One region of the Paraburkholderia caribensis genome, then DNA from elsewhere that is predicted to be linked to it. Evidence: riboswitches for the same ligand, from Rfam matches in the RefSeq annotation. Region 1 holds a riboswitch; each other region holds the start of a gene.
What was found. A riboswitch is a leader RNA that binds a small molecule or an ion and turns the genes downstream of it on or off. The one in region 1 is predicted to bind cobalamin.
Positions count from the first base shown of each region.

Region 2: linked by a shared signal. The riboswitch ahead of C2L66_RS25570 (CbtB domain-containing protein) and the one ahead of cobW (cobalamin biosynthesis protein CobW) in region 1 are both predicted to bind cobalamin.
Region 3: linked by a shared signal. The riboswitch ahead of C2L66_RS11850 (TonB-dependent receptor domain-containing protein) and the one ahead of cobW (cobalamin biosynthesis protein CobW) in region 1 are both predicted to bind cobalamin.

Region 1 is NZ_CP026102.1:1,148,495-1,158,718, reverse strand. Features, by position in the region: gene cobN (cobaltochelatase subunit CobN) at 1-1,581, opposite strand, end outside; gene cobW (cobalamin biosynthesis protein CobW) at 1,611-2,708, opposite strand; cobalamin riboswitch at 2,903-3,171, opposite strand; gene C2L66_RS21645 (hypothetical protein) at 3,325-3,906, opposite strand; cobalamin riboswitch at 4,191-4,465, shown strand; gene cobA (uroporphyrinogen-III C-methyltransferase) at 4,613-5,350, shown strand; gene C2L66_RS21635 (cobalamin biosynthesis protein) at 5,347-5,766, shown strand; gene cobO (cob(I)yrinic acid a,c-diamide adenosyltransferase) at 5,763-6,365, shown strand; gene C2L66_RS21625 (cobyrinate a,c-diamide synthase) at 6,369-7,673, shown strand; gene bluB (5,6-dimethylbenzimidazole synthase) at 7,657-8,352, shown strand; gene C2L66_RS21615 (response regulator transcription factor) at 8,395-9,081, opposite strand; gene C2L66_RS21610 (DeoR/GlpR family DNA-binding transcription regulator) at 9,913-10,224, opposite strand, start outside.
Region 2 is NZ_CP026102.1:2,009,356-2,019,579, reverse strand. Features, by position in the region: gene C2L66_RS25610 (ANTAR domain-containing response regulator) at 1-353, opposite strand, end outside; gene C2L66_RS25605 (cyanate transporter) at 666-1,925, opposite strand; gene C2L66_RS25600 (GntR family transcriptional regulator) at 2,103-2,810, shown strand; gene infA (translation initiation factor IF-1) at 2,934-3,197, opposite strand; gene C2L66_RS25590 (hypothetical protein) at 3,329-3,616, opposite strand; gene C2L66_RS25585 (hypothetical protein) at 4,130-4,348, opposite strand; gene C2L66_RS25580 (hypothetical protein) at 4,562-4,960, shown strand; gene C2L66_RS25575 (histidine phosphatase family protein) at 4,976-5,551, opposite strand; cobalamin riboswitch at 5,599-5,753, shown strand; gene C2L66_RS25570 (CbtB domain-containing protein) at 5,798-6,022, shown strand; gene C2L66_RS25565 (CbtA family protein) at 6,044-6,814, shown strand; gene C2L66_RS25560 (LysR family transcriptional regulator) at 6,805-7,755, opposite strand; gene C2L66_RS25555 (AEC family transporter) at 7,863-8,813, shown strand; gene C2L66_RS25550 (methyl-accepting chemotaxis protein) at 8,994-10,224, shown strand, end outside.
Region 3 is NZ_CP026101.1:2,656,745-2,666,968, reverse strand. Features, by position in the region: gene C2L66_RS11885 (LysR family transcriptional regulator) at 1-165, shown strand, start outside; gene lgt (prolipoprotein diacylglyceryl transferase) at 239-1,144, shown strand; gene C2L66_RS11875 (SIMPL domain-containing protein) at 1,970-2,707, opposite strand; gene C2L66_RS11870 (EVE domain-containing protein) at 2,882-3,352, opposite strand; RNA gene ssrS (6S RNA) at 3,490-3,671, opposite strand; gene C2L66_RS11860 (cell division protein ZapA) at 3,736-4,053, opposite strand; gene C2L66_RS11855 (hypothetical protein) at 4,050-4,412, opposite strand; cobalamin riboswitch at 4,633-4,896, shown strand; gene C2L66_RS11850 (TonB-dependent receptor domain-containing protein) at 4,961-6,955, shown strand; gene C2L66_RS11845 (FecCD family ABC transporter permease) at 6,962-8,023, shown strand; gene C2L66_RS41605 (ABC transporter ATP-binding protein) at 8,020-8,841, shown strand; gene cobT (nicotinate-nucleotide--dimethylbenzimidazole phosphoribosyltransferase) at 8,878-9,930, shown strand; gene C2L66_RS11830 (adenosylcobinamide-GDP ribazoletransferase) at 10,001-10,224, shown strand, end outside.

The DNA of each region.
Region 1 (10,224 bases):
CACCAGTTCGGCGTCGTGATAGCTCGCGTAGTCGTTCTGCTCTCGCGAACGCGGCGGCTGGATGCCGATGAACACGTGCCCGCATCGCCAGCCCGCAATCATGAAGCGACCGCGCCGCACAGTAGGATCTTGCTCAGGCGCGCCCCACTTCGCGTTCAACGCGTCGCGCAGAGACTGCGGCAAGCGCGCGAACTGTTGCATGTAATCGCTCAACGCAAGGCTTTGCAAAGCGGGCCGCAGATCGCGGACGACGGGATCGTTGGTCACGCCTTGCGTCAAGGCGTTCATCAACGCGCCGCCGCTCGAAGGCACGTCGTCGATGCGATACCCTTCGTCGCGCAGCATCTTCAGAATGTTCACGACGGAGGCTGGCGTATCGAGCCCGACGCCATTACCGATACGCCCTTCGCTCATCGGATAGTTCGCGAGGATCAGCGCGAGCTTCTTGTCCGCATTCGACTTGACGCGCAACCTGCACCAGCGCTCGCTCAACTCCGCGACAAACTCAACGCGTTCGTGATCCGGCTGATAACGGACCACATCCACTTCCGTATGCGGGCAGCGATACGCGAGCCCTTTAAAGCTTATCGCGCGCGTAATGATGCGGCCATCCACTTCGGGCAGCGCCACGTGCATCGCGATGTCGCGCGAATTGAGGCCGTGATTGTCGTTCACCCAGTCTTCGCGATTGCCGCCGCTCAGAATCACCTGCATCACGGGCGCGTCGCCCGCCAATGCGAGCGGCTCGGGGTCGTCGATGGCGGAGGCGGCGAATGCCGTCGTATTCAGCACCAGCGCGATACGATGCTGCGCGGCGAGTTGCTGCACGACATCGCGGCTGATCGTGTCTTTCAGCGACGTGATCGCGACGGGCAACGGGTTCATCCCGCGTGCTTCGAGCGCGTCGATCAACGCATCGAATACGGCCGTGTTGGCCGCCTGCAAATGCGCTTTATAGAATAGGATCGCCACGACGGGCGCGTCGGGCTTCCAGCGCGCCTGCCAGTCTTCAATCGTGGCAATATCACGCGCCGGGTGATACAGCGCGGCAGCCGGCAACGGACTCGGCGGCGCAGGCTCCTTGCCCCAGCCGAACCCGCGCCACGCAATGCAGCGCAAGAACGATTCGGCGTTATGCGCGCCGCCTTCGCGCAGATAGCGCCACAACTGATGGCACAGGTCCGCGTCGGCCGTGCTGCGCGCGAGCAGGTTGGGGTCCTCCTGCAAGTCGCCGGAAAACATCGCGAGCGTCTGCTGCCTGCGCTGCGCCAGCGCCACGACCTGTTCGATCCCATACGGCCAATATGCCTCGCCGCCCAGATGATCGACGACGACGACGCGCGCATGCTGCAACACGTCGTCGAGGTAAAAGTCCACCGAAGCCGGCTGCCGCAGATACGTGACGTTCGCGAGGCGCACGCTCGGAAAGCCGTCGCCCAGGCGCGGCACGACGCTCGCAAGCAGCGACAGCGTGGTGTCGGCGGAACTGAGGATCACGATATCGGCCGGCTTCTGGTCGATACGGATCACGCCCTTCGTATCGTCGACGAAACCGCCAGGGACGGTGCGCAGCAGATGCATCGCGGTGCCTTCAGGTGCCTTAAGGTGACTTAAGCCTGTTGCGCCTGAGCGCTCAAGGCTGCGTCGAGCGCGCGTTGCAGCACAGGCTGATCGAGGTCTGCGCCGATCAGCACGAAGCGGCTCAGCGGCGACGCATCGAGTTCGCCCGCCTGCCAGCGCCGGTCGAAATAGCTGTCGAAGCGCCCGCCCACGCCCTGAATCACGAGACGCATCGCCGCGTCCTGCAACGCGGCAAAGCCTTTCACGCGATAGATCGTGTGGCCTTCGACCACCCGCTGCAGCGCCGCGATCATCGCCTCGCGCGTAGGCGCGCGCGCCGTGACGACGACGGAGTCGAATTCGTCGTGGTGATGGTCGGCGTGCTCGGGATCGTCGGCGGAACCGTGATGATCGTGGCGCAGATGAATCGTGTCTTCCGAAGCCGATTCGAGCCCGAGCAGCGCATGCAGATCGAGTTGGCCCATGTGCGCGCGCACCACCTTGACCTGCGGCGGAATCTCTTCGCGGATGACGGCTTCGACGCTCGCCTGCTGCGCTTCGTCGAGCAGATCGGTCTTGTTGAGAATCACGAGATCGGCGGCCGACAACTGGTCTTCGAACAGTTCATGCAGTGGCGATTCATGGTCGAGATTCGGATCGGCCTTGCGCAATTGATCGACGGCGACGGGGTCTTCGGCGAATTGACCGCTGGCCACAGCCGGACCGTCCACGACCGTCACGACGGCATCGACGGTGAAGCTGTTCTTGATGGACGGCCAGTTGAAGGCCTGTACGAGCGGCTTCGGCAGCGCGAGGCCCGACGTTTCAATCAGCACGTGATCGATCTGGTCGCGCCGCTCCACCAGTTGCTCCATGACGGGGAAGAACTCTTCCTGCACGGTGCAGCACAGGCAGCCGTTGGCAAGCTCGTATAGCTGGCCTTCCGTTTCGTTGCCGTTTTCATCGCAACCGATGCCACAGCCCTTGAGAATCTCCCCGTCGATGCCCAGCTCGCCGAACTCGTTGACGATCACCGCGATGCGCAGGCCGCCCGCGTGCTGAAGAATGTGACGCATCAACGTCGTTTTGCCGCTGCCGAGAAAGCCCGTGACGATCGTCACCGGAATCTTGCGCATCTGTGTCTGCATGATGGCTCCGCTGCTCGAAACAGGTTCGAGTGACCTCCGCATTGCGCGCCGTCCGGCATGCGCTTTTGCGAGGCTTCAGTGATACATGGGGACGAAAACGGCGCCGCATGCGCGTCGCGCCACCCGAACGACGGGACGCGCAAGCACACTGCGACACATGAGGAACAGTCGACACGGTGCCGCATCCCCGCAGCATGGCGTCGTTTTCTCGGGCCGGTATCCGGGCTGATGAAAGCGCCGCCTCTCCTTCCCGCGCGAGCGTTTTCGCGCAGTGGATTGTCTGCATGGGCCGCTATTGGACGCACATGCAGCGAGGCCGGCTCTGCATCGTCTGCGCGATGCCTTCACCTACCGTTGCGGGGAGCAGCATAGTTTGGCCGGCGGCTGTGCGCACGGCCCGCTATTTCCCGTTTAACTGCGCGCGCAGAGAGCGCACGCGAGCACCAGAGTGCGTGCGAGTTTAGGCCCGGCGGCAGGTAGCGTCAAGGTGAGACGACGACATCAGGGTTGGCCGATGCCGTCGTTCGGTTGCGTGGATCGCAATAGAGAGGGTCCGCCGGCTGCCGCCCTGCGACAGCCGTGGAGAGGCACGACTCAGTGGAGACTGAGTGTGAAATTAGTGCGCAGTAGCTTGCGGCGTGACTTCGATAGCCGTCGCCGACACGAAAACCGCGTGGATCGTGTCGCCGACGTGCAGATCCTTGAGGTCGAAATCCGGCGTGACCTTGATGACCTGCGTCTCGTAGACACCGCGCAGTGTGAGCAGGCGTTTCGCCGGGTCGATCTTCTGCACGGTGGACAGCGTTTCGACCTGATGCAGCGAGTCCCGGCCGTCCGAGCCGCGCACCGTCACCTGCGCATCGACACGCTCACGGATGCCCTTGCCGGCGGGGTCGACCTTTTCGGCCTGGACGAGCAGTGCATTCTTGTACAGCACGTCGACCTTGTCACCTACGCGCAGCTTGTCGAACCCGGGCATCTTGCCGTCCACCAGCATCGTGACCTCGATGCCGTCCTCGCCCTTCAGCGTGACTGCGCGGGCGCCTGCGTCGATGGCGATGATGCGCGCCTTCAGGTGCACGGGCGGCGCCGCTTCCACGAGCTTATCCGCGTCCCGTGCGAGCGAGTCTGCGGCTTGCACTGAGGTCGCCGTGAGCATGGCCGCCAGCAATACCGACGCAATCGCTGTTATTTTCATGTTGATTTTCTCCCTAAAGTTAATCTGCCGGTTCGACGGCAGATGCAGTCAAAAGCGGTGCCCGGCACCGCCAATCCGGATTGGCGTGAAATTTAATTAGGTATCCGATATTTGATACCGGAAAAACGGTCATTCCACTTCCGGTCACTATAAATGACCACCCTTAGGATTTACTACCGACAACACTTGAAAACAGTTTTCGAACTTCTTGGAACACGGTGAGAATCGTCGTCGGGCGAGCCCGTCGCACGGTCCCGCGCCGCCCGCCGGCAGGGCGTGTGTGCTATCGTATCGGCGCATCTGGTGCCCCGCGCTGGCTCGAAGGCCGGCGGGGTTAAACGGGAAACAGGGAAGCGCCTTCACATCGCGGCCGCAACACGGGCGAACCACGCGAAACATGAAGCCGCCAAGCCTGTGCTGTCCCCGCAACGGTCACGCGGCGAGCGGAATGAAGCATGTTTCGCGCAGTGCGTTCAAGGCCACTGCCTGCCATCCGCAGGTGGGAAGGCGAACGCGATGAGCCGCCAGCCCGGATACCGGCCAGTTGCAAGGGGGCGAGAATCTCATCGCCATTCGCTGGAACCGCGGGAAACGGATACCAGCGCCCACGCGCGGCACCGGCTCGAGCAGCCGTCGCGCGTCACAAGCAACATCGCATGACCTGTCACATTCAAGCGCCTGCCCGTGCAGCGGCGCCCTCCTCGCCATGAGCCGCGCCTGGCTGATCGGCGCCGGCCCCGGCGACGTCGAACTGCTGACGCTCAAAGCCGCGCGCACGCTCGCGCTGGCCGACGTCGTGCTGGTCGACGATCTCGTCAATCCCGAGGTCCTGCAGTTCGCGCGCGACGACGCGCAGATCGTCCATGTCGGCAAGCGCGGCGGACAGCAATCCACACCCCAATCCGAAATCGTCGCGATGATGCTCGATCATCTGCGCGCGGGCCGCAGCGTCGCGCGGCTCAAGGGCGGCGACCCATTCGTGTTCGGCCGCGGCGGCGAAGAGCAACAGGCGCTGCAGGCCGCAGGGATTCACGTCGAAATCATCAGCGGAATCACGGCGGGCATCGCCGCGCCCGCTGCCGTCGGCATTCCCGTCACGCATCGCGACCACGCGCAGGGCGTGATCTTCGTCACCGGCCACGGCGCGGGCGAGCACGAGGCGGACTGGCGCGCGCTCGCCGCCACCCACATGACGCTCGTCATCTACATGGGCATGCGGCGGCTCAACGAGATCGTCGACGCGCTGCTGCGCGCCGGCATGCCGCCCGACACGCCCTGCGCCGCCATCGAATCGGCGACGCGCCCCGAGCAACGCCATGTCCGCGCGACGTTGAGCGAGTTCGTGCAGCGCGTCGCGCAGGCGCAGCTCGGTTCACCGTCGATCGTCGTGATCGGCGGCGTCGCGTCGCTCGCGGCGCCCGTCGATGCCGTGCTCAAGCCATGAAGGCGCTGATCGCGGGCATCGGTTGCCGGCGCGGCGTATCGGCCGAACAGATCGAAGCCGCCGTGCGCGACGCGCTTGGCGGCACGCTGCCGTTCGCGGCGCTGACAGCGGTTGCTTCCGTCGATACGAAAGCCGGCGAGCCCGGACTCATCGCATTCTGCGCACGGCACGCGCTGCCGTTGCAAACCTTCACGCGCGCGGCCATCGCCGCGCTCGATGCACCGGTCGCCCCATCGCCGCATGTGCGCGCGCATCTCGGCGTCGACGGCGTTTGCGAGCCGTGCGCGCTGCTCGCCGCGCCAGGCGGCGAACTGCTCGTGCGCAAACAGACCAGCGACGGCGTGACTGTCGCCATCGCGTGCGCTGCCGCACACCCTCATTCCACCGACACAACCAGAATCAAGGAACATCGATGAAGACCGATCCCGAATCGCATGCACGCATGACGCAGCGCCGCCGCGAAGGCCACGAAAAGAAGCAGGCGCAGGCCAACGTCGAGAAGGGGCTGCTGATCGTCAACACGGGCACGGGCAAGGGCAAATCGACGGCGGCCTTCGGCATGGCCGTGCGCGTGCTCGGCCACGGCATGAAACTCGGCGTCGTGCAGTTCATCAAGGGCGCGCTGCATACATCCGAGCGCGATTTTCTCGGCGCGCAGGCGAATTGCGATTTCGTCACGATGGGCGACGGCTATACCTGGAACACGCAGGACCGCGAAGCCGACATGGCGACGGCGCGCAAGGGCTGGAACGAGGCACGCCGCATGATCGAAAGCGGCGAATACCAGATGGTGATTCTCGACGAGCTGAATACCGTGCTGAAGTACGAATATCTTCCGCTCGAAGAAGTGCTCGACGTAGTGAACGCGCGGCCGCAGATGCTGCATGTCGTCATCACGGGCCGCCACGCGCCCGACGCGCTGGTCGACGCCGCCGATCTCGTCACCGAGATGCGCCTCGTCAAGCATCCGTACCGCGAGCAGCATGTGAAAGCGCAACGCGGCGTGGAGTTCTGAACGATGCCCGCGTGCCCCGCTCTCTTCATCAGCGCGCCGGCGTCGGGCCAGGGCAAGACGACGGTGACGGCCGCGCTTGCGCGGCATCACCGGCGGATGGGGCGTGAAGTGCGCGTGTTCAAGACGGGCCCGGATTTCCTCGACCCGATGATCCTCGCGCACGCGAGCGGCGCGCCCGTTTTGTCGCTCGACCTGTGGATGGTCGGCGAACGCGCGTGCCGTGCGCTGCTCGCGCAGGCCGCACGCGAAGCCGATCTGATTCTGATCGAAGGCGTGATGGGCCTGTTCGACGGCACGCCGAGCAGCGCCGACCTCGCCGCGAAGTTCAGGGTGCCCGTTGCCGCCGTGATCTCGGCAAAAGCAATGGCGCAGACGTTCGGCGCGATCGCCTTCGGTCTCGCGCGCTTTCGTGATGACGTGCCGTTTCATGGCGTGTTCGCGAACCGGGTCGGCTCGGCGCGTCACGCGCAGATGCTCGAAGAAGCGTTGCCGTCCGACCTGACCATGCTCGGCCATCTGTCGAGCACCGAGGCGATCGGATTGCCCGATCGTCATCTCGGCCTGCTGCAGGCCGGGGAGATCGACGACCTCGATGCGCGCCTCGATCGCGCGGCGGATGCACTTGCGTCGACCGCGCTCGCGCAGTTGCCGCCTGCCGTCACGTTCGAAGACGACGCCGGCAACGCGCCCTTGCCGCGACTGCTCGCCGGCATGCACATCGCGATTGCGCGCGACGCCGCGTTTTCGTTCATCTACCCGGCGAATGTGCAGCTACTCGAAGCGCTCGGCGCGCGTCTCACCTATTTCTCGCCGCTTGCCGACGAAACCGCTCCCGCCGATGCGAGCGCGCTCTATCTGCCCGGCGGCTATCCCGAACTGCACGCCAGCGCGCTTGCGGCCAACGCGCGCGCTGCGGCATCGATCCGCGCACATGCGGAGGCGAACCGTCCCGTCGTCGCGGAATGCGGCGGCATGCTTTATCTGCTCGACAGCGTCACCGACACGCAAGGCGTCGCCACGCCGATGCTCGGCCTGCTGCCGGGCAGCGCGGCCATGCAGACGCGCTTCACGGCGCTCGGCATGCAGCAGATGGACGACGGCGTGCACGGCATGCTGACGGGTCACACGTTCCACTATTCGCGCGTGAGCACGCCGCTCGCCCCTGTCGGCCATGCGACGCGCGCCCAGTCCGACGCACCCGGCGAAGCGGTCTATCGCCGGGGTTCGATCGTCGCCACTTACATGCACGGCTACTGGCCGTCCAATCCAGCCTTCGCGGCTGCTCTCTTCCATGGCCGAGCCTTTTGACGACGCCGAACGCGCCGCCGTCTACCGCGCGATCTACGAACGGCGCGACATGCGCCACTTCGTGCCTGCGCCCGTCGATCCCGCCGTGCTCGCGCGTCTCATCGACGCCGCGCATCATGCGCCGAGCGTCGGCTACATGCAGCCGTGGCGGATCGGGCGCATCACCGATCCCGCGCTGCGCGCGCAACTGCATGACGCCGTCGAGCGCGAAAGGCTGCTGACGGCGGACGCGCTCGGCAAGCGGCGCGACGAGTTCATGAAGCTCAAGGTGGAAGGCATGCTCGAGTGCGGCGAGCTGCTGGTGATGGCGCTGATGGACGGCCGCGAGAAACACGTCTTCGGACGGCGCACACTGCCGGAGATGGACCTCGCGTCGGTTGCGTGCGCGATCCAGAACATGTGGCTCGCCGCGCGCGCCGAAGGCCTCGGCATGGGCTGGGTGTCGCTGTTCGACGCCGGTGAAGTGGGCGCGCTGCTCGGCATGCCGCCGGGCGCGCGGCCCGTCGCGCTGCTGTGCCTTGGGCATGTTGAGCGTTTCTATCCGGAGCCGATGCTCGAAACCGAGGGCTGGGCGGCACGCAAGCCGCTGGGCGCGTGCGTGTTCGACAACAGGTGGCCCGAGGAGCCTTCCGCGTGCAAGGAAGCGCAGCCGGAAGGCGGCGCCGGTCAGAGGGTCTAGCGCGCGTTTGAAGCCGTTTTAAACGGCGGTTTCGAGGCCTGCTCAGGCCTCGCCCTTCTCGATGCGTTCCAGCCGGTAGCCGTAGCCGTAAATCGGCATCAGACGATATCCGTTCTCGGGCCGCAGACCGAGCTTCGAGCGCAGCATCGATACGTGCGTGTCCATCGTGCGCGAAGGAATGGTCGCGGCCTGCTTCCAGATGGCGTCGAGGATGTGCGAGCGCGACAGCGGCCGGCTCAGATGCTTGAACAGCAATAGCGCGAGCTCGAACTCCTTGTGCGTCAGCGTGACGGCATTGCCGCGCACATGCACGCGCTTCGCGCCCGGCTCGAATTCGTATTCGCCGAACACTTCTTTCTCCGCCATGGGCTCGCGATGAAACGCGCCGCGCAACAGCATGCCGACGCGCGCGAGCAGCGCCGCCGCGCTCACCGGCTTGACCAGATGATCGTCAGCGTCGATGTCGCGATGCACGCCATCGCTCGCGCGGGTCATGAACAGCACGGGCAAACGCTCCGTGAGATTCTGCCGGATCCAGTGCAGCACCTCGTCGCCCGACAATCCCGGCGTATGGCGATCCAGCACGAGCAGATCGAATGGCTGGCTGCGCAACTGTCCGACGAGTGCCCGGCCGTCGTCGAATGCATGACATGTGTGTCCCGCCGCCGACAAGGTCCTGCACACAAAGTCGGCTTGCGCCTGAGTCTCCTCCAGAACTGCAATTCTCATAAAACCCCGCAACGCTAATTCGTTGTTTCCGTCCGACCGGGTAATCGCCGATGAAGGGATGACGACTCGCGAATATGACATTTGAAATCCACATACGCTCTGTTCTTCACGCCCTACACCGAATGCCGGCAAATTGGTTCAGATTGCCAGACAACGCCTCGATAGCCCGATATTGCCTTAATGCCTGCACGCCTCATTGCGACAATGGAACAACCACAATTAAACAGGCGCACAACCCACTTCTTTTGACCGCGCAGTACAAGCGGAATTTTTTTCTTGCGTTTTACTGCCCGCATCGTCCGCCGGAGCGTGTCGCGCGCCATGCTGCAAGAACATGACGGCACGCGCCTGGGGGACGTACGTGGCACTTCTTTTTTGCGGCTGGAAATGATCTGGCTACGACTGAAAGCTGATCGACAGATCACGCTGCCGATACACGAGGCGCTACATCACAAACGTCCGTTTTGTGTGTCCGATTCCACACATTGGAATAAAATTTCGTGCCAATATTCGTGCGATTTAACAATTCGTGCGTCACCGCTGACGCATTCGATTTAAATCGGGGTGAAGATTATTAGAACGAATTGAATCAGTCAATTAATCTTGCCATTTTTATGTGGCGACACAGTCATTTCGTTAAATCGGACCGATGATACCGATAACGGACTTATCGGTGCCATATGGGCAATTCGCGGTCGAAAGCACTGCACTCAATTCGGTTAGCGGCTTTTGCCGCACTGCACTTTAGGGCCCGGCGCAACCTCGTGAGGCCCGCATATCGATACACCCATGCACGATAGACGACGCGCGGCGCAAATCTTTAACGCGCGATCAGACGACTTCCTCATTCGTGTCGTCCGCAGCGGGCAACGCGCAGATCACATCGACGCCAGCGCCCGTCAGCACCCTGGACAGTCCCGATGGCGGCGCCGCATCCGTGACCAGGATGTCGAGGCCGTCCGCGCCGAACACATGCACGAGCGCGTTATGGCCGAACTTCGTGTGATCGACAGCGACGATGCGGCGCTCGGCTTGCGAGAACGCCGCGCGCGCGAGCTCGGCGTCGGCGGGCTGGGCGTCCATGAAGCGCCCTTTGGCGTCGATGGCCGTCACCGATACGATCGCGTGGCGCACATGGAATTG
Region 2 (10,224 bases), 860 kb from region 1:
GCCAGCGCCACTTCGAGAATCGGCGCGAGGCGCTCCGTCGCCAGTCCTTCGACAAGATATGCCGTCACGCCCGCGCCGACGGCATCGCGTATCAGCTGCTGGTTGGCGTCGTGGCTGAACATCAGCACCGGGCGCGGCGCCGTCGCGTTCATCACGGCAAGCTGTTCGAGCGTATCGCGCGAAGGCGATTCCGTGTCGACGATGATCACGTCGGGCCGTTCGCTCTCGACAGTCTTGTGCAGCGCCTGCGGCGACGCGGTGGCGGCGAGCATCTCGTAGCCGAGCCGCGCAAGCGTATCGCGCAACTCGCCGATGGGTTTGTCGGTATCGGTTACGAGCAAAACACGCAGCATGGATTGCCCGGTATGGAATAGGGGAAGTTACACAGCTTCATTCGTCGGATTGCGGCTTCTGCATTGCGTCTTGCGGCGGGTGGGCAGCAGTTGCATGTTTGCTGCGACCTGGCGGAAAGCGTGCAGTCATCCTGCAACTTGTATGCCATCAATCGACAATCGCCCTAACGTTTGCTGCGCACAGCTTCGAGTGATCATTGCAGCATCCTGTTGTCGCACCGTGTCAGTGCGCGTCCCGGTGCGCTGCACCTGTTTGGCGCGAAGCAGCGAGTGCGGAGCCAGCCCATCTACGACCTGCTCGCGTAGCGCGCTTTACCGCGAGCCGAGCCAGCGTGCGTAGCTGCGCGGCGAAAATGCGAAGGTCAAGGCGATCATCGCGGCGATGCAGGCCGCGAGCATGATCCACGCGGCCGCGAAGCTGCCCGTCAGGTCGCGCAAGCGTCCGGCGACGACAGGCGAAATCGCCGCCACGATGAAGCCCACGCCCTGCACGAACGCAACGAGCTTTCCGGCGAGGCGATGATCGCCGGCATGATCGAGCGCCGTCACGAGCGTCAGCGAGAACGTACCACCGAGTCCCGCGCCTGCAATCGCGACCCACGCGAGCGGCAACGCATCCGGATACGCGAGCAGCCCGACGATCCCCACCAGTTGCGCGGACAGTCCGGCGACGAGCCACGGCCGGCGGTCGCGGAACGACGCGGCCGCGAGCGGCAGCAGTAGCGCCGACGCCGCCTGGAAGACGGTCATCGCCGCGAGCAGCGAACCGCTCTGCGCGACGCTCGCGCCACGTTGCTGGTAGTACGCGGGCAGCCACGCAACCAGCGTCGTGTAGCCGCCATTGACGAGGCCGAAGTGCAGGCCCAATGCCCACGCGCGGCGCTTCTTCCAGATCGCCACATGCGCGTGCCCAGGACTCGCAGCCAGGGGCGCGGCGGCGGGTCCATCGAGCGCCGATGCGCGGCGTTGCAGCGCGAGCCAGCACATGCAGGCGAGCGCAGCAGGCACGGCCCACATCGCGAGGCCCGCGTGCCATGAACCGGACGCCTTCGCGACATAGGGGCTGAGGCTCGCGCCCAGCCCGCCGCCGCCCATGATCGACGCGGAGAACAGGCCCATCGCAAGCGGCACGCGTGCATGAAAGCGCTGCTTCATCACGCCCGGCAACAGCGCCTGAATGACGGCGACGCCCGTGCCCGCGACGAGCGCCGTCATCAGCAACGCCGTGCCGCTCGAAGCAGCCAGCCGCGCGCCGCACGCGACACCAATAGCCAGCAGCCCCAGCGCGACCCCGCGCGCTTCGCCGACCACGCGCGTCAGCAAGCCCGCGCCGAACGCGCCGAATCCCATCGCGACGACAGGCAGGCTGGTCAACAGCGAGGCGCCCGAGAAACTGAGACCCGTGGCCGCGCGGATCGTCGCCATCAACGGGCTCACGGACGTCAGCAGCGGCCGCAGGTTGATGCCGATCGCCACGATGACGGCAAGCCAGAGCCCGTCCTGCCACGATAGGGCCGACGATGTCGTGCGATGCGAAATGCGCGGGGAATCGATGCCGGGAGTCTGGTTCACGGGGTGTCCTACGGATCAGTCGAAAGCGTTTGGTTAACCATAATATCGGAAAATGGTTAACCATTCGGCGCAAATCCGCTATCCCCGGTATTGGGCCGATGCTGTCGACGCTTCATGCGCGTAGGGCCGCGCGCCGCTAAAATACGGCCGCCGCCGCCACCTTCCCACTCGCACACCATGGCCACACGCCCGCACACACCGCCGCCTGCCCCGGAAGACGACAACGTCGAGGACCGCATCTATGCGTCGATCACCACGGCGCTGCTCGAAGGCCGGCTGCGCCCGGGCGCGCAGCTCGTCGAGCGCGATCTCGCGGCCGCGTTCAACTGCACGCGCGGCGCGCTGCGCAAGGTGCTGGCGCGGTTGGGGTTCGAAGGCAAGCTGGTGCTGGAAGCGAATCGCGGCGCGTTCGTGCCGGCGCCGTCGGAGGAGGATGTGCGCCAGGTCTATCGCGCGCGGCAGATCGTCGAGGCTGGGATCGTCACCGCGCTATGCGGTGCGCTGTCGTCGCAGGACAGGCGTGTGCTGAAGGCGCATATCGCAAGCGAGAAAAAGGCGCTGAAGGAAGGCCGCGTGGATGAACAGGTGCGGCTGGCGGGGCACTTTCATGTGCTGCTGACGCAGATCGCGGGGAGCGCGGAGTTGCAGGGCTTCGTCGCGCAACTCGTGGCGAAGACGGAGCTGTACAAGGCGCTTTACGATCCGTCGAAGGGCACGACCTGCTCCGCCGACGAACACGCGCAGCTCATCGAGGCGCTGGACGATGGTGACTTGAACGCGGCGCTCGAAGCAATGCGCGCGCATCTCGCGGAACTGGAAGAGCGCGTCGTGACGCGTATGCAGACCAGCGCGAGCGACGATCCGCGTGCGGTCTTTCGTGGGTGAATCGATCGGCATGCGTTGCACATGCCGCATCTCTTACGGTGATCGACGGTTGCCCTGTACGTCGATTCACCATTGCGTCGCGCCGGTCATGAGCGCGGGACGCTTCAGTGGGTTGCCGCTACGTTAGCGGCGGCGCATGGGTGCGCTACGCGGGCCGCTGCTTCGTTCGTCCTTGTGACGGAAATTGATGCGCCCTTTGGTCAGGTCGTAGACCGACAGTTCGAGCGTGACGCGGTCGCCCGCGAGGATACGGATGTGATTCTTGCGCATGCGTCCCGACGCGTACGCGCCCACGACCACGCCGTTATCCAGCGTGACGCGGTAGCGGCTATCGGGTAGTACTTCGTCGACGATGCCGTCCAGTTCAAGCAGTTCTTCTTTCGCCATGCATTACTCCTGGTCGATGAGGGAAGGGTGCGGCGCGCGCGGCGCGCAGCGTAATTTGCGCGGCAGCACGAAGGCTGCCGCGTCGATGCGGTGAGACGATGATGCTGATGCGCGCGTTGCGCTGCGCGAGATCAAAGGTCGGAAACCGTCTGTCCGTCGACCCGGCCGTCGATCACTTGTGCTGCATGCTCCATGCAGGCTATGCGGGCCTTGCCCGCGCCTTCGAACGGCCGGAAATACGACAGGCGGAACACGCGGCCATCGGCGGCGGCGTTCGCGCCGACCCGGCAGATGCGAACCGACGCGTCATAGCCGCTGTCGATCGAATTGCGGTGCGCCACGCCGTTCGCCGTGCGGCGCGGATAGATCAGCGGATGAATTTCGTAGCCCTTGTACGTCTTGATGCCTTGCGTCGTCATATACACAGTCCTGTGATGCGGCTGCCGGCGCGCGTCACTGCAACGGGCAGGCGCGGCGAATAGGCAGCGGGCGGCGCAGCGCCATGGGGCGCGCCGCAATGGAAAAAGTCTCGCGCGAGCCGTATGCGCTGGCTCGGACGCAACCGCGATCAACGCGGAACGGATGGAGAAAAATACGCTGATGCCGCACGGGCAACGAACGTAGCGAATGTCACCCCGTCGGGTTCAGGCGTGCAGCGCGTGGCCGGAGTGACGAAGACCGCCGTGTTGCCGCTGCATGATGTTGCGCGATAACGGGACGGCTGGGATGCAATGCAATCAGTGCAACGCGGCGAAGACGAGAAGACGTTGACGCGTTACGGTGAAGAAGTTGACGGGTGATGCGGGCAGAGCGCTGCGTTAAATATATTATGCCCTAAAAACAGGGCTTTGGGTAGCAGAAACTTTCCCGCGACCGCTTTCGCGGAGCATGCCCGTCTGGCGCGCGGCACCGCGCGCGGCCGCTCGGCGCGCTCAGTCGGCCGTTTGCGTCAAGCGTTTCTGGAGTTCGCGGCTGGCGGCGAGCGGAATGCGCGCATCGTCCCACTTGGCAAGCCATTCGACTTCCTTCGACGTGAAAACCTGGCCGTGGTTGCGCAGCGCGTACTGCAGCGAATCGATGATGTGATTGCGGATGATCTCGGGCGTGCGTGCATCGTCGAGCACGGAACGAAACGCTTCGAGCGTAGCCATCAGTTGCCTCTTTTCGGTGAACGCTTGTGAATGATCTGACTCTTGAGTCTCGTCTTTTATCGCACATCAAAAAGCGCGGTGCCACGCGGTCAAAATTCACGCGGTCAGATGTCCGCAGGCCATGCCGGGTATGCGCTTTGCAACGCGCCCGAGGCGCCTGACGCACTATTCGGCTCGCCATTCCAGACGATTCCAGACAACTCGAGGTCCGCCATGACAATCAGAGCAATCGCGCCGCTCGCGCTATGGACCGTCGCACAACTGGCCGTCGCGGCAACGGGCGATGCATCGTGCGGCGTGCTGGCGGGCGCGGGCGCGTCGGGCGCATCGAGCGTGTCGGCCGCGAGCGGCTTCGCGTTGCGCGACGGCGAGCCCGTCGATTTCATCGCGGGCGGCAAGACGGTGCCGGGCACGCTGCATGTGTTGAAGGACGGCGGCATCTATCGCGCGTACTGGCAGCCGCAAGGCCGCCCCGAGCGCTACGTGCTCGCCAACGCGGGGACGGATGCCGTGCGCCTGATCGCGACGCCGGCGCAGGGCAAGCCCGCCACCGACGGCATGCCTGGCACGACGCTCAATCCGCAGCAGGTGCTGTCGTGTCCGACGCTGTGAGCGCGCGCGGGCGTCTCAGCTTCGACGGTCCGGTGCGGGCCACCACGTCCAGCCGCGCTGATCGCGTTGCAGTTCGACGACGGAAAGGGGCGGCACCTCGATACGCGCGAATCTCGCGGACGGCGCTTGCAGCACATGCATGAGCGCCGCGCGGATCACTCCCGCATGCGTGACGGCGATGACCGTGCCGCGCTGCTCGAACGCATCGAGCCAGCCGCCGACACGCAAGGTCAGCGCATCGAATGATTCGCCGCCATGCGGCGCGGATGACGGATCGCGCGTCCATGTGTCGAGTGCGTTCGTGTCCTCGTTCGCCACGTCGAGCAAACGGCGCCCACGCCAGCGGCCGAAGTCGGCGTCGGCGAGATCCGGTACGATCGTCGCCGCCAGTCCAAGCGCCCGCGCCGTGTCCAGCGCGCACGCAGCGGGGCTGCTGAGCGCGGCATCGGCGTTCAGCAAGCCGGCATGCGATGCGCGAAACGACGTGGCTTCTTCGACCGCGCGGGTATCGAGGGGATCGTCGGCGGGGAACGTGCCCTTGCGTTGCGCGGCCGTCGCCGGGTGGCTGATCAACAACAGGCGTGTGCGCATCGACGGCCTTGGGTCCGGGAAATGGGAAGAAAGAGGGTAAGAAACAGGAGAGCGTTTCGCAGTTTAGCCGTAGAATAGTCGCCACTCGAAGCGCGGAAGCCGGTGCAAGCCCGGCGCGGTCGCGCCACTGTAATCGGCAGCAAATGCGTACACAACAGGCTGTACACAAGCCGGAAGCCAGACCCAAGCTTCGACCTCTCTCATCATTCGACTATCGGGGCGCGTAACCCCAAGGAGATGTCCGTCATGAACGACGCCGTTCTCGACCACGCCGGTCAGACCGATCAACCTGTCATCACCCCCATCCCGCTGCGCGAGCTGCTGCCCTGGATTCTGTTCGGCGGCCTGCTGATGCTGCTCGCGCTCTATTTCGTCGGCGCCGAACAGGGCGCGACTTCGCTGATTCCCGGCATGTACGTGCATGAATTCGTGCACGACGGCCGCCATCTGCTCGGCTTTCCTTGCCACTGATCGCGTAAGGGAGTCATCACCATGGTGGGTAAGTTATTGATGCGAGGGATGCTCGCAGGCATCGTCGCGGGTTTGCTGACGTTCGCCTTTGCGCGCGTGGCAGGCGAGCCGCTCGTCGATACGGCGATCTCGTTCGAAGAAAAGATGCAAACCGCGCACGATCACGGCGACGCCAGCGGCGCTCACGATCATGAAGAAGAACTCGTCAGCCGCGGCACGCAGGCGGGCCTCGGTCTGCTGACGGGCGTCGTCGCATATGGCATGGCGTTCGGCGGGCTGTTCGCGCTGACGTTCGCGTATCTGCATGGACGCGTCGGCCGGCTCGGCGCACGTGCGTTGTCGGCGTGGCTCGCAGTGGGCGCCTATGTCGCCGTCGTGCTGGTGCCGACCATCAAGTATCCGGCGAATCCGCCTTCCGTGGGCGATCCGGAAACCATCGGCATGCGCACGGGGCTGTTCTTCCTGATGATCGTCACGTCGCTCGTCGTGGCGGTGTTCTCGATGAAAGTCCGCAAGCACCTGGTGTCGCGGCTCGGCGTGTGGAACGCGTCGATCGTGGGCGGAATCGTGTTCGTCGCGATCATCGCCGCGATCCAGATCGCGCTGCCGACGGTCAACGAAGTGCCCGAAGCGTTCCCCGCCGTCGTGCTGTGGAAGTTCCGCTTCACGGCGCTCGGCATGCAGGCAATCATGTGGGCCACGATCGGCCTGTTGTTCGGGGCACTGGTCGAGCGCAGCGAACGCATCGCGCGCGCATCGGCTGCATCGGCGCGCAACTCGGCTTATCTGTAACGCTGCTTTTCCGCGTCTGCGCCTGAATGCGCAGACGCGCGGCTCTCTTCCCCGTTTCGTTCCGCTCGCCGCTTCCAGGCAATCTCCAGAAACCGCGCCAGACATGGGTTGCGGTTCGACGGCGACCAGACGAGCATTTGCGAAATCGTCGGCGCGTCGTCGAGCGGTCTGAAGACGACGCCTACGAGTTGCGCCTTGCGCATCGACTCCGGCACCAGCGCGATCCCCACGCCTTCGTCGACGAGACTCAACACTGTCTGCTGCAACTGCACTTCGAAGCGCACATCGGGCGCGAAACCGCCTTGCGCGCAATGATCGACGATGGTCGCGCGCAGGCTCGGCGACACGGCTTCCGACGCCATCACGAACGGCTCGCGCGCGAGCTGCGCGATCTTCAGTTGATGCGCGCAGGCGAGCGGATGCTCGCGCGACAACGCGACGCATAGCGGCTCGGTGAAGATCGCGCGGGTGTCGAGATCCTTGCTTTGCGCGCCCGGAAACATGATTGCGGCGTCGATCTGCCCGCTCAGCACCTGCGGCGCCAGATCATTCGATACGACTTCGCGCAGGTTGAGCGTGACGCCGGGCCAGGCGTCACCGTACGCGCGCGCATAGCTGGGCAGCACGCTGTACGCGGCGCACATCGTGAAGCCGACGGTCAACTGGCCAGTGTCGCCGGCGGCCGCCGCGCGGGCATGTCTGGCCGCCTGCTCGATCGACGCGAGTATCGCCTTCGCGTCCTCGTAGAAACGCTCGCCCGCGGCCGTGAGCGTGACGCTGCGCGGACTGCGCTCGATCAGCGTGACGCCGAGCGCGGCTTCCAGCGCAGCTAGTTGCCGGCTCAGCGGCGGCTGCGACAGGTTCAGCCGCGCGGCCGCACGCCCGAAATGGCGGGTTTCGGCGAGCGTGACGAAGTAGCGAAGCGGCTTGACGTCGAGCATGATGCAAAAAAAGTATCGTCGAGGGTTGGATTCGGCATTGGATTGTATAGGTGTAAACGCTTACCCTTGCGCGTTTCCTCCCTTTTTACCTTCGTTGCCGCAACTTCATGCTGTCTACGCTCGAAATCCTGCTGCCCGTCTTTGCGCTGATCTTCGCGGGCTTCTTTTGCCGCCGTCGCAATCTGCTCGGCCCCACGGCAGCTTCCGAACTGAACCGCTTCGTGGTGTGGCTCGCGCTGCCCGCATTGCTGTTCGACACGATGGCCCATTCGACCTGGCATCAGCTCGATCAGCCGGCCTTCATCGCGACGTTCTCGATTGCCTGCGCGGGCGTGTTCGTGGTTGTGCTGCTGGCGCGGCTCGCCAGCGGGCGGCATCTTGCCGATGCAAGCGTCGACGCGATTGCCGCGTCGTATCCGAACACCGGCTACATCGGCTTTCCGCTCGGGCTGCTCGCATTCGGCAGGGCGAGCCTCACGCCGACCACCATCGCGACGATCATCGTCGCCTGCGTGCTGTTCGCGCTCGCGATCGTGCTGATCGAGATCGGCCTGCAGACCGAGCGCACGCCGCACAAGCTCGGCGCAAAAGTGGTGTGGCGGCTGCTGCGCAATCCGCTGATCGCGTCGCCGATTCTCGGTGTGCTGGCGGCGAGCGCAGATGTCGCGCTGCCGCACAGCGTCGAGACGTTCCTGAAGCTGCTGAGCGGCGCGGCGAGCCCGTGCGCGCTGGTGAGCCTCGGGCTGTTCCTCGCGGAAAAGCGCACGCCGGCGGAGCAGGCGGCCGAGCCCGTCACGTCGTTCGTGCTGACGGCCATCAAGCTGATCGCTCAGCCTGCGCTCGCATGGTGGATCGCCGCGCGTGTGTTCGCGCTGCCCGCCCCGATGGTCGACATGGCCGTGCTGCTCGCCGCGCTGCCGACGGGCACAGGCCCTTACATGCTTGCCGAGTTCTACGAACGCGAGGCGCACATCACCTCGCAGACCATTCTGCTGTCGACGCTGGGATCGCTCGTTTCGCTGTCGCTGCTGCTGTTCTATATGCACGCGCCTGGGTGACGACGGCAGGTTGATCCGGTGTCGCGGGCTAGCAACGCGCGCTGAATGAGCAGTGGTCTGCTCATTTTTTTCGCCTTACACTCGCCTAAAGTTCCATATAAGGAAACATGTTTTATATATGGAACAAGCGCGGCCGGGCTCATTGGCGAAAAACAGCAAGACAGCGAGAGACCAGACAACATGAAAAGCTTGACCATCAACGCCCGGATCGCGACGACGATTGCGTTTCTCGGCGTGCTGCTGATCGCGACGGGCGCGCTCGGCATTTTCGGCATGGCGAAGAGCAACCGGGCGCAGCGCGACGGGTACGAGGTCAATTTTGCGTCGGTGGTGGCGCTGGGCCGTTCGGGGACGGCGATGTCGCGGGCGCGCTTCGGCCTCGACTGGGCCATGAGCAATCCGCATTCGCCGCAGCTCGGCGAGCAGTTGAACCGCGCGAAGCGTCTGCTCGGCGACGCCGACAGGGCATGGGCCGAATTCCGGGCGCTGCCGAAGACCCCCGCGCTGCAAAGCCTTACCGACGATCTCGACGCGAAACGCACGGCGGTGCTGCGCGACGGCATCGACCAGTTGATCCAGGCGATCGGCAGTGGCGACACGAACTGGATGGACGAGAGCCGCGCGAATCATCTGATTGGCCTGTATTCGGCGATGAACGCGAGTCAGGGCGCGCTGGAGAAATATCTCGACGACGCTGCGCAGGCCGCCGCCGACCATTCGTCCGCGACGTTTCGCACGCTGCTGACGGCGTGCATCGCGAGCATTGCCGTCGGGCTGGGCGTCGCGTACCTCAGCTGGCGGGCGTTGCGTCGGGCGATCATGTCGCCGATGCGCGACGCGCTTGGCCAGTTCGACGCGATTGCATCGGGCGAACTGCGCACGCGCGTCGAGATCCGTTCTGAGGACGAGATGGGCACGCTGCTGCACGGCCTCGCGACGATGCAGGACAAGCTCGGCGCGACGATCACGACGGTGCGCAAGGGTTCCGATTCGATCGCGGCGGCGACACAGCAGATCGCGGCGGGCAACCTCGATCTGTCGCAGCGCACGGAGGAGCAGGCTGCGTCGCTGGAACAGACGGCTGCGGCGATGGACGAGCTGACATCGACCGTGCAGTTGAACGCCGAGAACGCGCAGCACGCGAGCAAGCTGGCCGAAGACGCATCGTCGATGACGGCGCACGGGCGCGAAGCCGTCGGCAGCCTTGTCGAGACGATGCATCTGATTGACGCCGGTTCGTCGAAGATGACGGGCATCATCACGGCGATCGAAGGGATTGCGTTTCAGACCAATATTCTGGCGCTGAACGCGGCTGTCGAGGCGGCGCGCGCGGGCGAGGAGGGGCGCGGCTTCGCGGTCGTCGCGGGGGAGGTGCGCAGCCTTGCGCAACGCTCGGCGGCGGCGGCGAAGG
Region 3 (10,224 bases), on a different replicon from region 1:
CAATCGTTGCGTAACCTGCGGCGCACGGGCGTCGTGTATCGTCCGTTGCGTGAGGCGGTGCCCGCCGTCGTCACCGGGCTGGTGTGGCGCACGGCGGAAGTGAGCCCTGTGCTCGCCGGTTTCATCGACATCGTGCGCGCTCACGCCGATGTGCTTGCCGGCTAGCGGCGAACCCTTTGTGGCGCGGCGCGTCCAATGCGCTTGAGTTTCCAGATTACCGAACCCCTATAACGATACGATGCACATTCACCCGAATTTCGATCCCATCGCCATTCATCTCGGGCCGCTGGCCGTCCGCTGGTATGGCCTGATGTACCTGGTCGCCTTTGTCATGGCGATCGTCGTGGGCCGGTTGCGGCTGCGTCTGCCGCATGTCGCGGCACAGGGCTGGACCCCGAAGGATATCGACGACATGCTGTTTTACGGCGTGCTCGGCACGATACTCGGCGGACGTCTGGGTTATGTGCTGTTCTATAAGGCGAGCTGGTACTTCGCGCATCCTCTCGACATCTTCAAGGTTTGGGAAGGGGGCATGTCGTTCCATGGCGGATTTCTCGGCGTGACGCTCGCGATGGTGTTGTTTGCGTGGCAGCGTAAGCGTACGTGGCTGCAGGTGACCGATTTCGTCGCGCCGATGGTGCCGACTGGTCTTGCGGCGGGGCGGCTTGGTAACTTTATCAATGGTGAGTTGTGGGGGCGGGTGACGTCGCCCGATGCGCCTTGGGCGATGCTGTTTCCCGGTGCCGCGAATGAAGACGCCGGGTGGCTGGCGGCGCATCCGGTGCAGGCCGCGCAGTGGCATCTCGGTGAGGTGTTTGCGCAATATCATATGTTGCCGCGGCATCCGTCGCAGTTGTATGAGATCGCGCTTGAGGGTGTCGTGCTGTTTCTTGTGCTGTGGTTTTTTACGCGGAAGCCGCGGCCTGTTGGGGCTGCTTCGGCTGTGTTTTTGATTGGCTATGGGCTTGCACGTTTCACGGTTGAATTTGCGCGTGAGCCGGATGACTTTCTTGGGCTGCTGGCGTTGGGGCTGTCTATGGGACAGTGGCTGTCGCTGCCGATGGTTATTGCCGGGGTGTTGATGCTGGTGTGGGCTTATCGGCGGAATGCGCGTGAGGCGGCGCGGGCTGTTAATGCGGGGTAAGGGTTGGTTTTTGTCTGCGACGCTGGTGGGGTGGTTTTGATTTTGCTGGCATTTTCGCGATTGGTCTTTGCGCTTCGCTGGTCGGGGTGTTGGCCTTTGCTTTCGCTGGCATCCGCGTTACGTTATCGTGATTCAGGCGTCGCCCCTGTGCGGGGCGGCACCTACTTTTCTTTGCCGCCGCAAAGAAAAGTAGGCAAAAGAAAGCGGCTCACACCGCCAGCCCGTGTTCTTATCCACGGGCCCCCAACGTCCCCACGCTTCACTCGGCAACCGCATGACTCATGCTCGTTGCCAGCGCACTTGCGGTGCTCATCACCCGCTTCACGCCCCCGCGTTACAGCATGCCGTGCCACATATTCCACGGCCGCCCAGGTGGCAAACTGTGTGTAGGTTGTCGCGTCGCATAGGGTAGCGCTCTTACAGGGTGGGAGGCGTGCGATATCGGTCCGGAGTGAAGCGTGCGAGGCACTACGGCCTACACACAGTTTGCCACCTGGGCGGCGCATACCATTCGCTGCCGCTTGGCCGGGTAGGGGTATTTGAAGTGGGTGAGGCGTTGATTCGAAGCGTTGGCAACGAGCATCACCCGGGGCACTGCCGTGTGAAGGGTGGGGACGTTGGGGGCCCGTGGATAAGAAGATGGGCTGGCGGTGTGAGCCGCTTTCTTTTGCCTACTTTTCTTTGCGGCGGCAAAGAAAAGTAGGTGCCGCCCCGCACAGGGGCGACGCGTGAAGCACGCTAACGTAACGCGGATGCCAGCGAAAAGCCAATTCGCGAATGCCAGCAAAATCAGAACCACCCCACCAGCGTCGCAGACACAAAAAATCACTTCATCTGCACAGACCCTGAAACATTAACAGTCACGGTGGACGTCCCACCTTCAACCGGCACAGGCGCCGCCGCCTTAGCACTAACATCCGACCGCATGCTCATCATCATGACAGGCCGCGGCGGCACGCCGCCACTATGCCCGACATTCACTTCACGAATCGTATAACCGCTATACCCGAATGCCTGCGCAGCCGCACCAGCCTGCTGCTTGAACGATGCAATCGCCTGTCCCGTCAACTTCTGCCCGGCAGCGCGCTCAGCCTCCGGCGACAGTGAAAACTGCACATTCCCAACCTGCATGATCGAAGACAATTGCCCCGCAAGCTTCGACGCCGCCGCGAAGTCGTGCGACTCCAGCACGATCTCCGTGCGGCCCCGCCACGCCGAAATGCGCCCGTCGCGATCGGTCGACGGATAGATCGAGAACGACCCGGTGCGCGCCGTCACGCCGCTCACGCCCTTGGCCTTCTGCAACGCCTGGTCAGCATGCTGGTTCAACGTGCCCGTCAGCGACGACGGATCGCTGGCCTCCTGTTCGTAAAACAGCGTGATATCGACAACGTCCTGCGGTATATCGGCGCTCGCCTGCGCGTTCAGCGACAGCACGCCGGCCGGCTGGTACTGCTGCACAACGGTTTGCGCATTGGCCGCGACGGACGTGAGCGCAAGTGCAACAGGCGCCGCGCACGCGCCGGCCGCGAGCGCCCACACGAGCGCAGATTTTCTGGTCATTCTTCGACTCCTTTGTTGAGCAGGTTGTGCATGCATGCGTCGAGGTCCGCGTCGCCGGACGCAGTGGCGCGGCGCGCGTGGCATGACGCTTGCGAGGCGGTTAGGCGTCTGAAAGGGGCGTCTGGTTCCCGAGTGAATGCTCGAATCTCACGCGAACGCCTGTTCACCACGCATTCATGCAGCGCGCTTTGCAAGCTGCTTCGTGATGAACGCCCATTCCGCCTCCGTGACGGGCGTGATCGACAGACGGTTGCCCTTCGCGAGCACGCGCATGTCGGCAAGCTCGGGATGCTCGCGCAACGCCGCCAGCGCAATCAGCTTGATCTTCTTCTTGAATACGACGTCGACGAGCGTCCAGCGCGGCGTTTCCTGCGTCGATTTCTCGTCGTAATAGGGACTCTTCGGATCGAACTGGGTCGGGTCGGGATAGGGCGTCGACGATACTTCCGCGATGCCCGCAATGCCCGGCTCAGGGCAACTGGAGTGGTAGAACAGCACGCCGTCGCCAATCTTCATGACGTTGCGCATGAAGTTGCGCGCCTGATAATTGCGCACGCCCGTCCAGGGCAGCGTGCGTTGCGGGGCATTCGCGAGATCGTCGATGCTCGCTTCGTCCGGTTCGGACTTCATCAGCCAGTAGCGCATGAGTCGGATTGAACGTGAGATAAAAGGAAGGTCTTCGTCGAACTGCTTCAAACGGCTTGCAACGCGGAGCGCGCCAATCTGCACAAAGCGCGCGCCCAAAGAAAAACGGCACCGGACAAAGTCCGATGCCGTTCGTATGGGTCCCCGCCTTAGCCGCTAGGCCGGCATCCTGAACCTGAGGTTCAGAATTGGTCGCAGTTAGCAGCACTTCGGGTACATCAGACAGAGTGACGCGCACACCCGTGCTACAAATTTCCGCAACCGTGCACATAGCATTGGTTCAAGGAATATATGACCTTGGCGAACCAGGCAGGGAAGCTTTAAAACGTTTGCTCTACAACATGAGCCCGACCGCGAAACAATCAAGCCCACCAGAATTTTCTTTACTGCACGCTGCTGTACTGTTGAATCACAGTGCCCAGCTGCTCATTCATCTGGTGCATTGTACGCCGGATTTCTTCGGCGGGAAATGATTCTCCGTGTCGCACGCTGGCTTGCAACCTAAGCAGTTCCGATGCCAGCGACAATGCCGCCATCACCGCGATACGGTCCTGGCCGCGTACGTTGCTGTTGGAGCGGATCTTCGACATCTCGGCGTCGACGCGCGCCACCGCTTCGAGCAGCGCCGCTTCCGTTTCAGGCGAGCAGGCGAGACGATAGGGCTGGCCGAGGATCGACACTTCGATCTGCTTCGTGGTCATGCGTTTTCTCCGTGGCGGGTCGCGTCGTTGTTCGCGTCGTGATTGGCCTGCACCTGCTGCTCGGGCGCGAGGAGATCGAGTTGATTGTCGGGCTCATGACCGCGAGCGCGCGGCAGCTTCTCGAGGATGGCGTTCAGACGCACCTGGGCGTCGTCGATCTTCGCGGACAGCGCATCGCGCTCCGCTTGCAATGCGGCGCGTTCTTCGCGGGTCTGTTCGAGTTCTACGCGGGTCGCTTCGCATTCGGCGCGCGCTTGTGCGAGCTGTTCTTCGAGTGCGAGGCGCGCTTCGTTGTAGCGTTGGCTGATCTCGATCAGCCGGCCGATGTTCTGTGACAGTGTTTCGAGTTCGGTGAGCATGTGCTGCGTCCTCTAAAGACATGGCATTCTAGCGCGGAATGTCGCACGCTCGGGCATTTGTCTCGTTTCGAGACGTAACAGTAGCGCTTTAATGCCGCATTATCCAGGTGTGTCGTCGCGATTCACGCATTTTTACCCTTAAAAAAGGACTCTTTCTAACAGTCCACCCTCGTCGTCCCTGCGCCGTCCCCGCGTTTCTTGACGCGTGTGTGCGCCACTTCTAAACTTGCGGCACTCTGGTGCCCGCGCGCGGTATCGCGCCGCGCGCAGTTAAACGGGAAGCAGGGAGCGAAGTCCGCCCGGACGAGCCAACCTGCGCTGTCCTCGCAACGGTACAACGACCGCAGTTCCTGCAGGTCGACCCATGCACGCGTCGAGCCATCCATGAGAGCCGATGCCGTGCGAAGCGCCACTGCGCATGCTGCGTGGGAAGGCGGGTCGGCCAGTCGTCAGCCCGGATACCGGCCGGAGGCAAGGAGCGTGTTGCTCCTTGTACAGGCATCGGCCCACGAGGAGCGGGCCGCGCACAGGCCCACAGGACTCTTTCGATGCTCACCTCCGTGTTTGTCCACCCGGCGTATCTGCGCCAGGTGTTTCCGCGCCCGCTGTGCCCACACTTCACACGCGCGCCGCTTGCTGCGCTCGCCGTGATCGCCTTCGCTTCAGTCCCGCTCGCCGCAGGCGCGCAGACGGTCGACGAGGCGAACCCATCCGCCACATCCACGGATCGATCGGACAATGGCTCGACGGGTTCTGCGGTGGCCGCGTCGTCATCCACTAACCCGGCGACGTTGTCGCCCATCGTGGTGACAGCCGACCGTCGCGCGCAGCGCCTCGCCGACGCGATTCCGCAGACCACGCTGTTCGACGCGCAGGACATCGCGGACAGCAGCGCGCGCGATTTGCCGGGACTGCTGCAGTTCGCGCCCGGCGCGCAGATCGTGCGAAACGGCGGACCAGGCGCGACGTCGAGTCTCTTTCTGCGCGGCGCGTCGGCGACGCAATCGCTCGTGCTGATCGACGGCGTGCGCGTCGATTCGGTGAGCCAGGGCAACGCGCAGCTCGAACAGATTCCGCTCGACCAGATCGATCACGTCGAAGTGGTCAACGGCAACGTGTCGGCGCTGTACGGGTCGGGTGCGATCGGCGGCGTAGTACAGGTGTTCACGAAGGACGGCGGCAATCATCCGCCGCGTTTTCACTTCGACGTCGAGTACGGCAGCTATCACACGCAACGCCAGGCGGCGGGCGTCGACGGTGCACTCGACAAGGACGGCCGCACGACCTTCAGCGTCACGCTCGCGCGCGCGAAGACGGACGGTTTTTCGTCGATCGACCCGGCGCTCGCGCCCGTCAATCCGAACGCAAACGGTTACTTCAACGAGAGCGTGAGCGCGTCGCTGCGCCACAAGCTCGACGACCAGTGGGACATCGGCCTGCGCTATTTTCAGTCGAACGGCAACGACAGCTTCGACAATCCCTTCGGTCTGCCCACCGATCTCAACAATCTGCACAGCAAGGTGCAGACGGCGTCAACCTTCGCGAACGGCAAGCTCACCGACTGGTGGACCACGCGCTTCGTCGTCGCGACAGGCAACGATCGCAGCAACACGTCGCTCAACGGCGACTACCTATACCGCTACGATTCGGACAACCGGCAGTACACGTGGCAAAACGATTTCACGCTTGGGCGCGATCAAAAGCTTCAACTGGGCTACGAGCATCTCGACCAGACGCTCGACTCGAATCAGTACAGCGCGCCCGCGCGTCACGTGAACTCGGTATTCGCGGGCTACACGGGGCGCTTCGGCAACAGCCAGGTCCAGGCGAACCTGCGGCGCGACCAGTACTCGGATTTCGGCGGAGCCAACAGTTACTATCTGGGCTATGGCTACGACTTCAACGAGCACTGGAAGGTGACTGCAAGCTGGTCCGATGCGTTTCGCGCGCCGAGCTTCAACGATCTGTACTACCCGTACAGCGGCAATCCGCTCATTCAACCGGAGCACAGCCATTCCGTCGAAGCTGCACTACAGTACGCATCCGACGCGCTCGGCCTGCTGAAGCTCACGGCATTCCAGACGCGCTATACGAACCTCATCGACTATGTGCAGACCACGCCGGGCATCTACGTCGCGGAGAACGTGGGACATGCGAAAGTGCAGGGTATCGAAGGATCGTGGCAGGGCCATGTGGGCAAAACCGACGTGCGCGCGGCCGTGACGTTCCAGAATCCCGTCGATGAAGACACGCATACCGACCTGAACCGTCGCGCGCGTCATTTCGCGTCGTTCGCCGCGAACCGCAATCTCGGCAGTTGGCGGGTGGGCGGCGAATGGCTCGTGAGCGGCGAGCGCGACGACGGCGGCACGGTGCTCGGCGGGTATGGCATCGTGAACCTGTCCGCGCGCTATAACATCACGAAGTCATGGTACGTGGCCGCGCAAATCCAGAATCTCTTCGACAAGGACTATGAACTCGCCTACACGTACAACACGCCAAGGCGCGGCGCCTCCCTCACGCTCGGCTGGCAGCAGCAATAACGCGCGATGAGCGGACTCGTGCAACGTCAGCGGCAACCCCGACCGGTCCAGCTCGCGCGCGGCATGAGTGCGAAGCGCGCGCTCGCCATCTGGACGGCGCTCGGCATCGCGGCGCTCGTGGTCTTCGTGGCGTCGCTCGCACTCGGCAGCGTGAGCGTCGCGCCGTCGCGCGTGCTCGATGCGTTGCTGCCGTCGGCTGATGCATCGTCCGATCTCGCCACGCAGATCGTTCGCACGCTGCGCCTGCCGCGTGCGCTCGCCGGCTTCGGTTGCGGCGCGTTGCTTGCGCTCGCGGGCGCATTGCTTCAGGTGCTGCTGCGCAATCCGCTGGCCGAGCCGTATGTGCTCGGCGTGTCGGGCGGCGCGGCGAGCTTCGCGCTGGTCGCGATGATGGCGGGCTGCGCGTGGTGGATCGTCGATGCATCGGCGTTCGCCGGAGCGTTCGTCTCGATCCTGCTGGTGCTCGGTCTTGCACGCGGCGCGCTGTGGCGCGGCGAGCCGCAGGACGCATCGCCGCGTCTGCTGCTGACGGGCGCGGTGATCGCGGCCGGGTGGGGCGCCGTGATCACGCTGCTGTTGACGGTCGCGCCCGACAGCCGCCTGCGCGGCATGCTGTTCTGGCTGACGGGCGATCTGAACGGCGGCGGCGCGCCGTGGCTCGCACTCGCTGCGTTGTGCATCGCGTTGCTCGCGATCGTGCCCATCGCGCCGCAACTCAATGTCCTGCTGCGTGGTGACGCCGCGGCGCAAGCGCTCGGCGTGCCCGTGATGCGCGCGCGGCTGCGCGTCTATCTGGTCGCGTCGCTCGCCGCCGCCGCTGCCGTGACGACGGGCGGCACGATCGGCTTCGTCGGGCTCGTCGTGCCGCACATGCTGCGGCTCGCGTTCGGCAACGATCAACGGATGCTCCTGCCCGCAGCCGCGCTTGGCGGCGGCGTTGCCGTGATGGGCGCCGATCTGGTCGCGCGCACGGTGATCGCGCCCGCGCAGTTGCCCGTCGGCGTCATCACCGCGTTGATCGGCGTGCCCGTGTTCCTGTGGATGCTGCTTCGACGGAGGCGCGCATGAACGCACGCATGATCGCAGACACAAGCGCCGATGCCACCCTGCATGCCGACCAATTGACCTTGCGGGCCGGCTCGCGCACCTTGCTCGATGACTTCACGCACACGTTCTATCAAGGTGAAGTCTGGTGCATCGCCGGTCCGAACGGCGCGGGCAAGACGACGCTCATCTCGACGCTCGCGGGTCTTGTGCGTCCAGCGAAAGGACACATCGAACTGGACGGAATGCAGGTGAACGCATGGCCGCTCGCGCGCCTCGCGCAGCGCCGTGCGTTGATGCCGCAAACATCGCACGATGCGTTCAGCGCGAGCGTGCTCGATATCGTGCTGCTGAACCGTTTTCCGCACCTCGCGGGATGGGGCTGGGAGCGCGACGAGGATCGCGCCGCCGCGCATGCGGCGCTCGATGCGCTCGGTCTCGCGGACTTCGCTGCGCGCGACGTGCTGTCACTGTCGGGCGGCGAGCGGCAGCGCGTCGCGCTCGCGGCCGTGCTGTGCCAGGACGCGCCGCTGCTGCTGCTCGACGAGCCGCTCGCGCATCTGGATCTGCATCATCAGATCGACTGTCTCGAAGCATTGAGCGGATGGGCGCGCGGCGGCGGGCGTACAGTGATGTTCTCGTGCCACGATCTGAATCTCGCGCGGCGGTTCGCGACGCACGCGCTGCTGCTCGAAGGCAACGGCGTCGCGCATGCGGGACGCGCACGCGACGTGCTGACGCCCGAACTCGCCAGCCGCGCCTTCGGCTATCCGCTCGTGCTGATCCGTGACGGCGACGATGAAGCGCTGATTCCGGCGCTGCGCGCAGCGTCTCGCAACTGAACACGCATGAACCGAACTCTTCACGCAAACACGAACATGACCACTTTGCATTCCCTGCCTATCGTCGAGCCGCTCGAACAGTCATTGCGCGCCGAGATGCAACGCATTATCGACCTGAAGACCAAGCCGCCCGGCAGTCTCGGCCAGCTCGAGACGCTCGCGCGTCAGATGGGCATGATCCAGCGCAGCACGCAGCCCACCGTCACACGTCCCGCGATGATCGTCTTCGCCGGCGACCACGGTATTGCGAACGCGGGCGTGAGTCCGTATCCGCAAGCGGTGACGGCGCAGATGGTGCTCAATTTTCTCGCGGGCGGGGCGGCGATCAATGCGTTCAGCCGCGTGGCGGGCCTCGAACTCGAAGTGGTGAATGCAGGTGTCGCGCATGAGTTCGCGCCGCACGAAAGGCTCGTCGATATCCCCATCGCCCGTGGCACGCGCAACTTCGCGCAAGAGCCGGCCATGACGCGCGACGAAGCACTCGCCGCGATGCGCGCGGGCGCGGACCGTGTTCGTCATCATGCGTCGCTCGGCACCAACGTGATCGGCTTCGGCGAAATGGGCATTGCGAACACGTCGTCGGCTGCGTGCCTGATGAGCCGCCTGTGCGGCGTGCCCGTCGACGATTGCGTCGGGCGCGGCACGGGCCTCGACAACGCCTGGCTCGTGAAGAAGCGCAACGTGCTGGCGGCGGCGCTTGCGTATCACCCGGCATTGAATGATCCGCTCGATGTGCTCGCAACCTTCGGCGGCTTCGAGATTGCAATGATGGCGGGTGCGTACCTGGCAGCGGCGGCGGCACGCATGACGATCGTCGTCGATGGTTTCATCGCGACGTCCGCGCTGCTGGTGGCCGATGCATTCGCGCCCGCCGTGCGCGACTACTGCGTGTTCGCGCACGCGTCGAACGAAGCAGGGCACCGGCGCATGCTCGATCACTTCGGCGCGGTGCCGCTGCTCGCGCTCGATCTACGTCTTGGCGAAGGAACGGGCGCGGCGCTTGCTATGCCTTTGCTGCGCGCAGCCGTTGCATTCGTCAACGAGATGGCGAGCTTCGAATCGGCGGGCGTCGCGCAACGCGACGCATGATGCGCGACGCGTGCATCAATACAGGCGTTCGAAGCGAGAACGTTGATGAACAGAATGCGTCGAATCAGCCATGAATGAACTGCGTTATTTCTTCACGGCGCTCGGCTACTTCACGCGCGTGCCCGTGCCGCGCTGGGTCGGCTACGAACCGCATTATCTGAACGCGGCGGCGCGTTACTTTCCATTGATCGGCGCGTTGGTCGGCGCAGCGGGCGCCGTCGTATACATGGCCGCCCTGCGCATCTTTCCGCCGGGCGTGGCCGTGTTGCTGTCGATGGCAACGACGCTGCTCGT